DNA from 2 places in the Acidovorax sp. Q11 genome. Region 2 is predicted to be linked to the other one. Evidence: predicted binding sites of a transcription regulator. Region 2 holds the regulator's gene; the other holds the start of a gene.

Region 1 (7,082 bases), on a different contig from region 2:
GCCCATCTCGATGCCCAGGTCGGTCACCACGCCCGTCATGTGGGTGGTACGGATCTGGGACGAGGACATCTTGGTCACCGTGGCGTTCTGCAGGCCCATGATGAAGGACAGCAGCAACACCGTGAGTGGCACCGCAAACGGCGTGGGCCAGTTGAGCGTGATGGCCCCCACCAGGCCAAACAGCAGCATGAGCACGGCCACCAGCAGCAGCGGCAGCGCAAAGGTGCTGCGCAGCCTGCGCTGGCGCGCCCAGTTGACCATGATGGCCGTGGTGCCCGCGCCGGACAGGAAGGCCCACAGCGCTCCAATGGCCCCCAGCACCAGCTTCATCTGGCCCAGCACCAGGTTGTCGGCCAGGGATGACAAAAAACCGGTCATGTGCGAGGTGTAGAGGTGCACGACCAGGAAGCCCCCGGCATTCACGGCACCCGCATTGAACGCCAGCAGCAGGCCCAGCACCCGGTTGCTGGCCACCGTGCGGCGGTGTCCGGTGAGGTGGCGAAGGCGTCGCATGCGGGGGCGGGACGAGAGTCGGGCGGCTGCGCTTACCAGGCCCGTGCCACGCGGCCGGGGTTGAAGATGCCTGCCGGGTCAAAGCTGTGCTTGAGCCGGGCGTGGATCTGTTCCAGCGCTGTGGATTTGAGGTCAAAAAGGCCTTTTGCGCCTGTCCCACCTGTGCTTGCAGCTACAAAAACAGAAGCGTTTCCGCCCACGGCCTGTGCAGCTTCGCGCAGGGCCTCGCCCGCCGATTCGGGGGCCTGCACCCAGCGCAGTGCGCCATGCCACTCCACCAACGGCTCGGCACCGCCGGGCAGGGCCAGCACCGGGGCGGTGGCGGGCACGGACAGGCGCCACAGCGCATGGTCGGGGCGCTGGGCGCGGTCGGTGAACCACGGCAGGGTCTGCTCGCGGCAGGCGGCCCAGTCGGCAGCCACGGCGGCGTTGTCCATGCGCGTGCCACCCAGGGTCTTGCACGCGGCCTCCACCGCCGCCACGGCGCCGCGCAGGCGCACATAGAGCGTGCCCACGCCACCGTCTTGCACCCAGCAACTGGCGTTCAGGGGCAGCGGCTGGCCGCCCCAGGCGTGCAGCTTGCGCAGGGCGTCAGCCTGGCCGACGCCATCGAACCTGAGCGTGGCCTCGCCGGGCGCCACGGGCAGCACCTTGAGGCTCACCTCGGTCAGCAGGCCCAGCGTGCCCCAGGCGCCCGCCATGAGGCGCGACACGTCGTACCCCGCCACGTTCTTCATGACCTGGCCGCCAAAGGTCAGCAGCTCGCCCTTGCCGTTGAGCACCGTCACGCCCAGCAGGTAGTCGCGCACGGCGCCCACGCTGGCGCGGGCGGGGCCCGACAGGCCCGCTGCCGCCATGCCGCCCACGGTGGCAGCGTCCGAGGAGGTCTTGGCGAAATGGGGTGGCTCAAACGGCAGGCACTGGCCACGCTCGGCCAGCGCGGCCTCCAGCTCGGCCAGTGGGGTGCCGGCGCGCACTGTGACGACCAGCTCGCTGGGCTCGTAGCTCACGATGCCGCGCAGCCCCCGGGTGTCGAGCACCTCGCCGTGCAGGGCTAGGCCGTGGAAGTCCTTGGTGCCCCCGCCACGGATGCGCAACGGGGTCTGGTCGGCCGCAGCGGCACGCACACGCTCGGCAATCGGGGCAAGGGAAAAGTCCATCCGTGCATCGTAGCGGCAGCGGTGTACGGCACGGCAGGCGGGGCGCGTGAATTTTTTGAACAGCGCTTGTGAAGGACAGCGGTCTGGTGGAAGGGGACAGCAAGGGGCGCAACGCCCCTGCTCCAGAACAAGCCAAGCGAGCCCCCTGCTGGCGCAAAAATGGCCCGCCGGTGGTCGGCGGGCCAAAGAACCCAGAGGAGTAACTCGCTTGTTTTTCTTGCTACCACGCCACGGTGCCACCAGACACCGCAGCGCGCGGGGCGCAGGGCCGAAGATCAGCGGTTGTACGCCGTTTCGCCGTGCGATGTGATGTCCAGACCTTCGCGTTCGTCTTCTTCCGTGACACGCAGGCCCAGGGTCAGGTCCACAATCTTGTAGGCCACGAAGGACACCACACCCGACCACACGATGGTCAGCAGCACGGCCTTGGCCTGCGTCCCCACCTGGGCGGCGATGGAGTAGTCAGCAGCCGTGACCATGGAAGCGGTCACCCAGTCAGCCACGTAGCCAGGACCGCCGAGGGACGGCGAGTTGAACACGCCGGTCAGCAGGGCACCCACGATGCCGCCGATGCCGTGCACGCCGAACACGTCGAGCGAGTCGTCTGCACCCAAGAGCTTCTTGAGGCCGTTGACACCCCACAGGCAGGCAAAACCACCCACCAGGCCGATCACCAGGGCACCGCCGATGCCGACGTTGCCAGCAGCCGGCGTGACGGCCACCAAGCCTGCCACGGCGCCCGACGCTGCACCCAGCATCGAAGCCTTGCCACGCATCAGCGCTTCACCGATGCACCATGCCAGCACGGCAGCGGCGGTGGCCACCAGCGTGTTGATAAAGGCCAGGGCGGCGAAGCCGTTGGCTTCCAGGGCAGAACCGGCATTGAAACCGAACCAGCCCACCCACAGCAGCGAGGCGCCCACCATGGTCAGCGTCAGGCTGTGAGGCGCCATGGCTTCCTTGCCGTAGCCGATGCGCTTGCCCACCATGAACGCGCCCACCAGGCCCGCCACAGCGGCGTTGATGTGCACCACGGTACCGCCAGCGAAGTCCAGAGCACCCCACTGCCAGATCTGGCCGGCCTTGCCGGTCATGGCGTCAGCCACTTCCTTGGAGGCGTAAGCGTCAGGGCCCATCCAGAACCACACCATGTGGGCGATCGGCAGGTAGCTGAAGGTGAACCACAGCACCATGAACAGCATGACGGCGCTGAACTTGATGCGCTCGGCGAACGCACCCACGATCAGAGCGCAGGTGATGCCGGCGAACGTGGCCTGGAAGGCAGCGAACACCACTTCAGGAATCACGACACCCTTGCTGAACGTGGCCGCGTTGGCAAACGTGCCCGCAGCGTTGTCCCAGATGCCCTTCATGAACAGGCGGTCGAAGCCCCCGATGAAGGCACTGCCTTCGGTAAAGGCCAGGCTGTAGCCGTAGATGAACCACAGCACCACGATCAGCGAGAACGTGACCATGACCTGCATCAGCACGGACAGCATGTTCTTGCTGCGCACCAGGCCGCCGTAGAACAGCGCCAGGCCGGGCAAGACCATCAGGATCACCAACAGGGTGGAGGTCATCATCCAGGCCGTGTCGCCCTTGTTGGGGACGGGCGCTGGCGCTTCTGCGGCAGCGGCAGCAGGAGCGGCGGCAGGAGCCGCAGCCGGGGCAGCAGCAGCTGCGGGTGCAGCGGCCTCAGCAGCCGGGGCAGCGGAGGTGGCGGCCGCCGGTTCGGCGGCAGGAGCCTGGGCCAGGGACAGATTGCCCATGGTCAGCAGACCCAGCCCCAGAATGAAGGAAGCAAGCAGTTTTTTCATGGCATTTCTTCTCTTGTGTCTGTTGCGACCGGGCCCTTACAGGGCTTCCTTGCCGGTTTCGCCCGTGCGGATGCGCACCACCTGCTCCAGGTGGGTCACAAAGATCTTGCCGTCACCGATCTTGCCGGTGCGCGCGGCGCTTTCGATGGACTCGATCACACGGTCCACCAGGTCGTCCGCGATAGCGGCTTCGATCTTGACCTTGGGCAAGAAGTCCACCACATACTCTGCACCACGGTACAGCTCGGTGTGACCCTTCTGGCGGCCAAAACCCTTGACCTCAGTGACCGTGATGCCTTGCACGCCGATGTCCGAAAGCGCTTCGCGCACTTCGTCCAGCTTGAAGGGCTTGATGATGGCTGTCACCATTTTCATTTTGGATTCCTCCGGAATGGGCGCCCGGGGCGCCCATTGAGATTTACAGGGTTTTGGTCAGCGTGACGATCACGCGCGACTTGTTGACGTGGCCGAAGAAGGCCTTCTTGTTGGCACCAACCACGGCCGCGCCCAGCGACAGGCCACCGCCAAAGTCATACGCGCCACCCAATTGATAGTCCATGTAGTTGGGTACGCCCAGGTCCTTGATGTCGCTGGCAAAACGCGTGAAGCCCACCGAGGCCTTCACGGTGACGCTGGGCGCCACTTCCTGCGCAAAGCCGAAGTTCAGGTAACCCGTGTTGCGGCCCTTCAGGCCCGAGCCGGACTTGGCACCGGCAAAGCCGAAGTAGTCCTTGGAGATGGTATGCGAATACTTGGCAGTGAAGGGGCCCATGGTGGCCGCGCCATACAGCTCGGTGGTGTTGCCGTTGCTGTTGCCGGGGTAGATGTAGGTCAGGGCGCCCACATCGAAGTCAGCGCCTGCGGCCTTGAACTTGTAGCCGCCGTACAGGTCGGATTCGAGCGAATTGTTGGTCAGCCAGTCCACGCTGGAGTTCCAGTTGCCCACGTACCAGCCGGATTCGCCAAAGGCGTAGTCGAAGCCGCCTTGCAGCGCAGGCTTGACGGCCTTGGCCTTGGTGGCGTCCTGGTCCTGGCCACGGAACTTGTAGTTGGTGGTCAGGCTGACGTTGCCGGTGAGCTGGGCACTGGCCAGCATGGGAAGGGTTGCAACAAGGGCAACGCCCAGGGTCTTGATGATGGCGCGGGTCATGTTTCCTCCGGTTGGACAAAGTAGGGACAAGCGCTTTAAGCACGGAACGTGCCATTGCCTCCACAGGCCCGGCGCATGCGGCCCGGGCGCGGTTGCGTTGGGTTACAACAATCCCCAGTACAGTGGTGGGGATCGCGCCGGGCGCAGCGCACCCATATGGTGCATAAACCCACAAGCCCGCGCCAAAACACCCACAAACGCACCCATCTGGGGAGAAACCGTTTCATGAGTCTTGCTTTGGTGCAAAGCCGCGCCCTTCTGGGGATGTTGGCGCCTTCTGTCACCGTGGAAGTGCATCTGGCCAACGGCCTGCCCAGCTTCACGCTGGTGGGGCTGGCCGAGGTGGAGGTGAAGGAGGCCCGCGAGCGCGTGCGCTCGGCGCTGCAGAACGCGGGGCTGGAGTTCCCCACCAACAAACGCATCACGGTCAATTTGGCCCCGGCCGATTTGCCCAAGGACTCGGGCCGCTTCGATTTGCCCATTGCCCTGGGCATCCTTGCCGCCAGCGGCCAGGTGGATGCCAGCCGCCTGGCGGGCTACGAGTTTGCGGGGGAGCTGTCGCTGTCGGGCGAGCTGCGCCCCGTGCGCGGCGCGCTGGCCACCAGCCTGGCGCTGCAGACGCAGCGGATCGACACCCAGCTGGTGCTGCCCCCCGGCAGCGCCGAAGAGGCCGCCCTGGTGCCCTCTGCCCAGGTGGTGCGCGCGCGCCACCTGCTGGACGTGGTGCGCGCCTTTCTGCCCCCGGGCTGCGTGGCGGGCGACGATGCCGACGTGGCCAACGACGGCTGGACCCGCCTGGCGGCCACCCCCATGGCCACCCGCACCACCGGCCCCGACATGGCCGACGTGAAGGGCCAGGCCGGCGCCAAACGCGCGCTGGAGATTGCCGCTGCGGGTGGCCACAGCGTACTGATGGCCGGACCACCGGGCTCGGGCAAATCGATGCTGGCTCAGCGTTTTGCGGGCCTGCTGCCCGCGATGACGGTGGAAGAAGCGCTGGAGAGCGCCGCCATTGCCAGCCTGGCCGGGCGCTTTCGCCCCGAGGCCTGGGGCCAGCGACCGACTGGCCAGCCGCACCACACGGCCAGCGCAGTGGCGTTGGTGGGTGGCGGCTCGCCCCCGCGCCCGGGCGAAATCTCCCTGGCCCATCAAGGCGTCCTTTTTTTGGACGAACTGCCTGAATTCCCCAGGGCCGCGCTGGAGGCCCTGCGAGAGCCGCTGGAGACAGGCCACATCACCATCGCCCGCGCCGCCCAGCGCGCGGAGTTTCCGGCGCGCTTTCAGATGATTGCGGCCATGAACCCCTGCCCCTGCGGGTTTCTGGGCTCCTCTCAGCGCGCGTGCCGCTGCACACCCGACCAGGTGAACCGCTACCAGGCCAAGCTCAGCGGCCCGCTGCTGGACCGCATCGACCTGCATGTGGAGGTGCCCGCCCTGCCCGCCGAGCAGCTGGTGCAGACCCCGGCGGGTGAATCCACCACCGCCATCCGCACGCGCGTGGAGCAGGCCCGCCAGCGCGCACTCGCCCGCCAGGGCAAGGCCAACCAGGCGCTGCAGGGCCAGGAGATCGACAACCACCTGCAGCTGCAGGATGCGGCTGCGAAGTTCCTGAACACCGCTGCCGCCCGCCTGGGCTGGTCGGCGCGCAGCACGCACCGTGCGCTCAAGGTGGCCCGCACCATTGCCGACCTGGCAGGCGCCGCTGACACCGAGGTGGGCCATGTGGCCGAGGCCGTGCAGTACCGCCGCGTGCTGCGCCACCCCGCCTGACGCGCATGGCAGGCGCCTGCCACTGCGGGTTTTTACGCATCATTTACTACTATTTTTATAGCTAAACAGGCAATACAGACAGGCGCAAACGGCTGATTTGAATCAAATTTCTTGCTGTCTTGCACCCACCCCCACATTGCGCCGCCACAATCGCCCCATGCCCAGCCCCCGCACTTCCAAAAAGACCGCCGCCGCCACGCTCGACACCCCTGCCACGCCCGCGCCTGAATCGGTGGACACCGGTTTTCTGCGCACCCTGGTGGGCTACAACGCGCGGCGCGCGTCGCTGGCCGTGATCGAGGTGTTCATGGAACGCATGGCGGTGTACCGCCTCAAGGTGGTGGATTTTTCGGTGCTGTCGCTGGTGGCGCACAACCCGGGCGTGACCTCGCGCCAGCTGTGCGTGACGCTGGGCGTGTTGCCGCCCAACCTGGTGGGCCTGATTGCGGCGCTGGAGCGGCGCGGGCTGATCGAGCGCCGCCCCCACCCCAGCGACGGCCGCGCCATGGGCCTGCACCTGACGCCCGCCGGTGTGGAACTGACCGCCCAGGCCGAGCAGACCGCCGCGCAGCTGGAGGTGGACGCCACCGCCGGCCTCACGGCCGCCGAACGCAAGACGCTGATACGCCTGCTGCAAAAGGTCTACGCCCGCGACGGGGCCTGACAAAAAAA
Region 2 (7,082 bases):
CATGCGGCATTCGATGGGGCCGTTCCACATGGGCACGCGGCGCGATTCCTTCAGGCGCATCTTGCCGGGCAGTTTCAGGTCGGGCGTGAGCATCCAGGCGGTCCAGCCGCTGTAGTTCTTCTTCCAGTGGGTTGCCAGCTGGCTGAAAAACTCACCGCCGTCTTCGGTCTGCGCCTCTTCGCGGCCCACGGCCATGCCCTGGGCGCGGTCGGCGGCGCGCTCGCTGGCGTTGCGGCCGGCGCTACCTGCGGCAGCAATGCGCTCGCCGTAGGGCGGGTTCAGCAGCATCACGCCGGGCTGGTCGCAGGGCGGCATGCGCTGCAGGGCGTCGCCGCCGCGCAGCTGTACAGCCTCGGCCACACCGGCGCGCTCGGCATTGCGCTGCGCAAAATCGACCATGCGGAAGGCCACATCACTGCCAAAAATGGGCACTGCGCTGGTCTGTATTGCGCTTTCAGCTTCGTTTTTAATAGCACCCCAGACATGCGCCTGGAACGGCAGCAGTTTCTCGAACGCAAAGCGCCGCAACATGCCCGCCGGGATGCGGCAGGCGATCTGTGCGGCCTCGACCACGATGGTGCCGCTGCCGCAGCAGGGGTCGTACAGGGGCTGGGGGTTGTCGCCATGCGGGTCCCAGCCACTGGCGGCGATCATGGCGGCGGCCAGGGTTTCCTTGAGCGGCGCGTCGCCCTTGTCCTCGCGCCAGCCGCGCTTGAACAGCGGCTCGCCCGAGGTGTCGATGTAGATCGTGGCCTCGTCGGTGGTCAGGTGCAGGTGGATGCGCACATCGGGCCACTGGGTGTTCACGTCGGGCCGCACGCCGCTCTTGTGGCGGAAGCGATCGGCCACGGCATCTTTGACCTTGAGGCCCGCAAAGTTGAGGCTCTGCAACGGGCTGTGCTGGGCGGTCACCTCGACCTTGAAGGTCTGGCGCGTGGTGAACCAGATCTCCCAGGCCACATCGCTGGCCATGGCGTAGAGGTCGTTTTCGGAACGGTACGGGCGGTGCGCCAGCTGCACCAGCACGCGCTGGGCCAGGCGGCTGTGCAGGTTGAGCTGCATGGCCTGGCGCCACGAGGCGCGCAGCAGCACGCCACCCCGGCCTACCAGCAGGTCTTGCCCCGTGAGGCCAGTGATGCCATGCACCTCGTCGGCCAGAAAGCCCTCGACGCCCGCAGCGCAAGGAAGGAAAAGTTGGAGTTGGTTCATGTCGATGGGGAGGATACGCGCTCGGGCACTGCGGGGGAACCGGGCTCACCTGCGCGGGCTAACAGCAATTGGCGGATGGATTCGGGGATCAACGCCACCTTGCGGTCGGCCTTGCCGATGAAGACGATGCCGATCTTGCCGCGTGCCACTTCGCGGCCGGAGGTCTTCTCGGTCATGCAGAACACGAGGTCGAAGCCGTAGCGGTTGAAGTCTGCCGGGGCCATCTCCACCCGCATGGTCTCGCCATGGAACCCCTCGGACTTGTACTGCGCCACGATGTCGCCGACGACGATGGACAGGCCGCCCACATCCGCCTCGGGGTAGCCCAGCGACTGGAAGAAACGCACGCGCGCTTCGGACACCAGGCTGAGCAGCTGCGCGTTGTCCAGGTGCCCGCCCTGGTTCACGTGGCTGATGTAGATCTGCAGCTCGGTGGCAAAGCCGAAGTGCGGGGGGAGGTCAAAAACAATGCGGGCCATGGTGGCGGACAGGGGTAGGAAAAAAGGAAGCGGAGAGCACTAGCCTGCGCGGGGAGTGGTGCGCGGCGTGTGCCGCAGGGTGCCTGCAGGGCCACCGGTGGTGGGGCGGCTCAGCACGCCAAGACGCCATGGGTCGCAATGCGGGTTGGTGGCATAAGGACCTTGCAGGCCCCATGCCCCTTGTCTCGTATGCTCTCGGGCAGCGGATTTTACCGGAGCCCCCCATGCGCCCTTTTTATCGGACCCTGCTGACCGTGCTGGTGCTGGCCGCCACGCCCTGGGGCGCAGGCGCCCAGACGCTGTACAAATCGGTGGGCGCAGACGGCAGGGTCGTGTACAGCGACAAGCCCCCTGTGACAGGTGCCGTGGAAAAGACGATGAAGCTGGAGAACCTGCCGGTGAGTGTGGTGCCGGGCGCATCGCCCGCGCCCCAGGCGGCAGCCGCCCCCGACGCGCCGCCAGCCGCAGCCCCCAGGGGCGATGTGGTGCTTTACATGGCGACCTGGTGCGGCTACTGCAAGGCGGCCAAATCCTATCTGGCGGGCAAAGGCATCGCGTATCGGGAGCTGGACATCGACACGCCTTCTGGCAAGGCGGCGTTCAAGCAGCTGGGCGCCAGGGGCGTGCCGGTCTTGCTGACCAACGGCCAGAAGATCGCCGGGTTCACACCCCAGGCGTATGACGCGGTGTTCATGGCACGCAAGTAACCTGGCGGCGGGCGTTCAAGCAGCCCTCGCGCCCTTCAACGCGTTGAGCGCTACAGCGCCTTGCGCAAATTGGCGGGCGCAATCTTGAGCGCCTCGCGGTATTTGGCCACCGTGCGGCGTGCGCATTCAATGCCCTGCTCCTTGAGCATCTCGGCGATCTGGCTGTCCGACAGCGGCTTGGTGGGGCTTTCGGCCGACACGAACTGCTTGATCAGTGCGCGCACGGCCGTGCTGGACGCATTGCCACCGGTTTCCGTGCCCAGGCCAGAGCCAAAGAAGTACTTCAGCTCGTAGGTGCCGATGGGCGTGGCCATGTACTTGGCCGTGGTCACGCGGCTGATGGTGGACTCGTGCAGGCCCAGTTCGTCGGCGATGTCGCGCAGCACCAGGGGGCGCATGGCGAGTTCGCCGTGGGTGAAGAAGTTCTTCTGCCGCTCGACGATGGCGCGCGAAACGCGCAGGATGGTGTCAAAGCGCTGCTGGATGTTCTTGATGAACCAGCGCGCCTCCTGCAGCCGCTGCTGCATGCCCTGGTGGCCCTCGCCGCCCTTGTGGCCGCGCAGCGCGCCGGCGTAGATGTCGTGCACACGCAGGCGGGGCATCACGTCGGGGTTGAGCTGCACGATGAAGTTGTGCTGGCCGTCCCGCCCGTTGGCGCGACCAGCTTTGCGCACGATGACGTCGGGGATGATGATGTTGCGCTCTACATCGACGAACTTGCGGCCGGGGCGAGGCTCCAGGCGGGCGATCAGCGCCATGGCGGCGCGGGTGCGCTCTTCGCCGTCGCCACACAGCTGGGTCAAGCGGCGGATGTCGCGGCGGGCCAGCATCTCCAGCGGCTGCTGGCAGATGGTGAGCGCCGTCTGCACGGTGTCGGGGTCGGCCTCTTCGTCGGCGTCCAGCGCCTTGAGCTGCAGCGTGAGGCATTCGGCCAGGTTGCGCGCGCCCACGCCCGTGGGCTCCAGGCTTTGCAGCAGGCGCAGCGCCACGGTAAAGCGGTGCACCAGCTCCTCGATCTGCTCCAGGTCGTCCAGCCCGGCCAGTGCGATGGCGAGTTCTTCGAGCGGCTCTTCGAGGTAACCGTCGTCGTTCAGGGATTCGATCAGGAAGCGCAGCGCGGCGCAGTCCACCTCGGACAGGCGCAGCGACAGGGCCTGGCGGTGCAAAAAGGCGGTGAGCGATTCGTGCGAGCGGGCCAGTTCGGTGGCGTCGGCGTCGTCGCCCTCCGCATCGTTGCGGGTGCGGGCCGGGGCGTCGCCACCCCACTCGGCGTCGTTGGGCGCCATCTCTACCGTGCCGTCGCCGCTCCAGTCGGGTTCGTCGGCGCCAGGGCCTGGCGATTCGGCATCATTTTGGCCCTCTGCGCCCGCTGTGCTTGCACTTGCAGCTCCTGAAAATATAGCATCTTCAGCGCTGTATTCGTCGGCTTGCGCGGGGGTGTCGGCGGCTTCCAGGCCAAACTCCTCGCGCGGCGCCTCTTCGGCCGTGCATTCGAGGAACGGGTTCTCGTCGAGCATCTGCTCGACTTCCTGCGAGAGTTCGAGTGTGGACAACTGCAGCAGCCGGATGGACTGCTGCAGCTGGGGGGTCAATGCAAGGTGCTGCGAGACGCGCAGCGACAGGCCAGGCTTCATCACATGCGGAAATGTTCGCCCAGGTACACCCGGCGCACTTCGGCGTTGTCCACGATCTCGGACGGCGTGCCCTGCGCCAGCACACGGCCGTCGCTGATGATGAAGGCGTGGTCGCAGATGCCCAGGGTCTCGCGCACGTTGTGGTCGGTGATGAGCACGCCAATGCCGCGCGCCTTGAGGAAACCGATGATGCGCTGGATCTCGATCACGGCGATGGGGTCGATGCCGGCAAAGGGCTCGTCCAGCAGGATGAAGCGCGGCTGTGTGGCCAGGGCGCGGGCGATCTCCACCCGGCGGCGCTCGCCACCGGACAGGGCCATCGCGGGCGAGGCGCGCAGGTGCTGCACGCGCAGCTCTTCCAGCAAGGCCGTCAGGCGCTCCTCGATGGCGTCGCGCGAGAGCGGCTGGCCGTCATCGCCACGCTGCAGCTCCAGCACGGCGCGCACGTTTTCTTCGACCGTGAGCTTGCGAAAAATCGAGGCTTCCTGCGGCAGATACGACAGCCCCAGGCGCGAGCGGCGGTGAATGGGCATGTGGGCCACCGAATGGCCGTCGATGCGGATGTCGCCCGCATCGCTGCGCACCAGGCCCACGATCATGTAGAACGAGGTGGTCTTGCCCGCGCCGTTGGGGCCGAGCAGCCCCACGACCTCGCCTTTTTGCACGACCAGCGACACGTCCTTGACGACCTTGCGGCTGCCGTACGACTTGGCCAGGTGCTGCACCTCCAGGCGGCTGCCGGCCTGGGTGTCAGGGCCGGGATGGACGGGCACTGCGCTCACTTGGAGCCGCCGCCAAGGCTGTTGCTGGGGCGCAGCACGGGTGCGGCGCCGGGGGCGGCCGGCGCAGGCGCTGCAGCACCAGCGGGCGGGTCCTTGGGCGCCAGCACCGCGCGCACGCGGTTGCCGGGGGCCGGGGCATCGCCTGCCGCATTGGTGGCGGGGGCGCGCTGGCCGTCCACGGTGAACACGTCGGTGAGGTTGTTGTAGACGATCACGGCACCCGTGATCTCGTCGCTGAGCGCAGCGCCCCGGTAGCGGCGCAGCTCGGCGCGGGTGATGAAACGCACGTTATCGGCCTTGCCGTCGTACTCGATGACTTCGCTTTCGCCTTCGATGTACTCGTCGGGCGCGCCGGGCAAGGTGTCGCGCTTTTGGCGGAAGAAGGCGCGTTTGCCTGCTTCGGCTGTGACCACACCAAACTGGTAGCCATCGGCATCCTGGCGCACATCCAGCCGCGCGCCGCGCAGCACGATGGTGCCCTTGGTCATGACCACGCGCCCCGAGAACACGCTGGTCTGCTTGAGTTCATCGTGGCGCAACGCGTCGGCCTCGATGTTCATGGGCTTGGCGCGGTCGGCTTTTTCAGCGTGGGCCACGCCATGAAGGCAGGCCAGGGCCGCGAGCAGGAGGGTCGGAAGGAGGCGGTGGTTCATAGGGCACGAATCTTGCAGTTCATTGTAGCCATCCCCACGCGCCCTCCATGAAGAAAGCCCGCATCAGCGGGCTTTCTTCATCGGGTATCCAGGGCCTTTGGCGCTAAGGAGCTTGTGCCCAGGGCAGCCCGGGGCTTACTTTTGCTTGACCAGCGCTTCCACGACCTGGAGCACGTTCTGCATGTTGCCGGCCATGGTGCCGTCCGTGTAGAACTTGCCCGCCACGCCCATGGAGGGCACGCCTTCCACGCCATAAGCGTCCTGCAGCTGCGAGGCGCGGCGGACCTGGTTGGAGACGGTGAACGATGCGTAGACTTCCTTGAACTTGGCGGCATCCACACCCTGCTGGGCTACCCAGGCAAAAATCTCGTCGTCCTTGGCCAGCTTGGCCTTTTCTACATGGATTGCGCGGAACACCTTGGCGTGCAGGGCTTCGAGCTTGCCCATGCCTTCCAGGGTGTAGAACAGCTTTTGCTGGGGCACGAAGCTGGCATTGAAGGCCACAGGCACGCGGCGGATGAAAAGATCCTTGGGCGCGGCCTTGACCCAGGCGTCCAGCGTGGGTTCGAACACATTGCAGTGGGGGCAGCTGTACCAGAAGAACTCGATCACATCGACCTTGCCGGCCGGTGCATCGGGCGCCACGGGCTTGTCCAGCCGCTTGTAGTCCTTGCCCTCCTTGAACTGGCGGGCCTGGGCCAGCGCGGGGGTGGCGACGGGCAGCGTCAGGGCGGAAGCGGCGACTGCCGAAGCAGCGGACAAAGAAAACTCACGGCGTTTCATGGCAAAGACTCTCCTAGTTCAGGTCTGGGGGATGGGAGCCATGCCCCCGCAAAAAGTTCAGCGCCCGAAGTCTGACGCATCAGCGCTGGACGCGCACCAGCGCCGACTCCAGCCCGGCGCCGTCGAGCTTCTCCTTGAGCTGCTCGGCATCGTCGCGCTTGGTGAAGGGGCCCACACGCACGCGGAACACCGCCCGGCCATTTTGCTCACGCTCGCTCACGCGGGCTTCCCAGCCCATCATGGCCAGCTTGGCGCGCTGGGCATCGGCATCGGCCTGGGTGCGGAAGGCACCGGCCTGCACAAAGTAGTCAAACGGGTCCACATTGCCCTTGGCGGCGGCTTTGGCCACGGCCAGGTCGCCCAGCGGGTCGGCACCCGGCTTGGTTTCGGCCTTGGCGGCCTCGGGCTTGCTGGCAGCGGGCTTGGGGGCCGACGCAGCAGCCCGCACCTCAGGCGCAGGTGCTGCAGCCGAGGCCGGCGCCGAAGCGGCAGCCGCTACGGGCGGCGCTGCAGGCCGGGCCGGGTTCTTGCCGTACAGCGGCGAGTTCGGGTCCCAGTTCTTGTTCTTCTGCGACTCGGCGGCGTCCATGTCTGCTGTGCGCCCGCCGCCCTTGTTCAGAAAAGGCACCGGCACCTTGGTCACATACACGGCCACCGCCAGCGCAGCGCCCAGGCCCACGATGACACCGACGATAAAGCCGATGATGGTCCCGCCCGTCTGTTGCTTTTTCATATTGGTAGTAACTGCTTACATTCTGGCTGGAGCTGAAACACCCAGCACGGCCAAGCCATTGTGCAATACCTGGGCGGTGGCGGCGACGAGCGCCAGGCGAGC

The links. The regulator sigma-54, encoded in region 2, starts transcription at its own class of promoters, with help from an activator protein. The targets are predictions, from matches to a motif close to TGGCANGNAANCTGCTTT.
Region 1: a site for sigma-54 is predicted at 4,677-4,694, ahead of ACYZGB_RS14445 (TorF family putative porin). Genes of this name have one in related genera too.

What each region holds. Positions count from the first base shown of each region.
Region 1 covers NZ_JBUDZG010000017.1:45,077-52,158, forward strand. Annotated here, with positions in the region: gene ACYZGB_RS14425 (YoaK family protein) at 1-513, opposite strand, end outside; gene glcE (glycolate oxidase subunit GlcE) at 546-1,673, opposite strand; gene amt (ammonium transporter) at 1,949-3,490, opposite strand; gene glnK (P-II family nitrogen regulator) at 3,527-3,865, opposite strand; gene ACYZGB_RS14445 (TorF family putative porin) at 3,909-4,640, opposite strand; gene ACYZGB_RS14450 (YifB family Mg chelatase-like AAA ATPase) at 4,866-6,410, shown strand; gene ACYZGB_RS14455 (MarR family winged helix-turn-helix transcriptional regulator) at 6,568-7,074, shown strand.
Region 2 covers NZ_JBUDZG010000007.1:172,982-180,063, forward strand. Annotated here, with positions in the region: gene ACYZGB_RS08835 (THUMP domain-containing class I SAM-dependent RNA methyltransferase) at 1-1,209, opposite strand, end outside; gene ACYZGB_RS08840 (acyl-CoA thioesterase) at 1,206-1,688, opposite strand; gene ACYZGB_RS08845 (glutaredoxin domain-containing protein) at 1,913-2,395, shown strand; gene ACYZGB_RS08850 (RNA polymerase factor sigma-54) at 2,446-4,029, opposite strand; gene lptB (LPS export ABC transporter ATP-binding protein) at 4,029-4,811, opposite strand; gene lptA (lipopolysaccharide transport periplasmic protein LptA) at 4,808-5,464, opposite strand; gene ACYZGB_RS08865 (thiol:disulfide interchange protein DsbA/DsbL) at 5,600-6,247, opposite strand; gene ACYZGB_RS08870 (SPOR domain-containing protein) at 6,327-6,980, opposite strand; gene argS (arginine--tRNA ligase) at 6,996-7,082, opposite strand, start outside.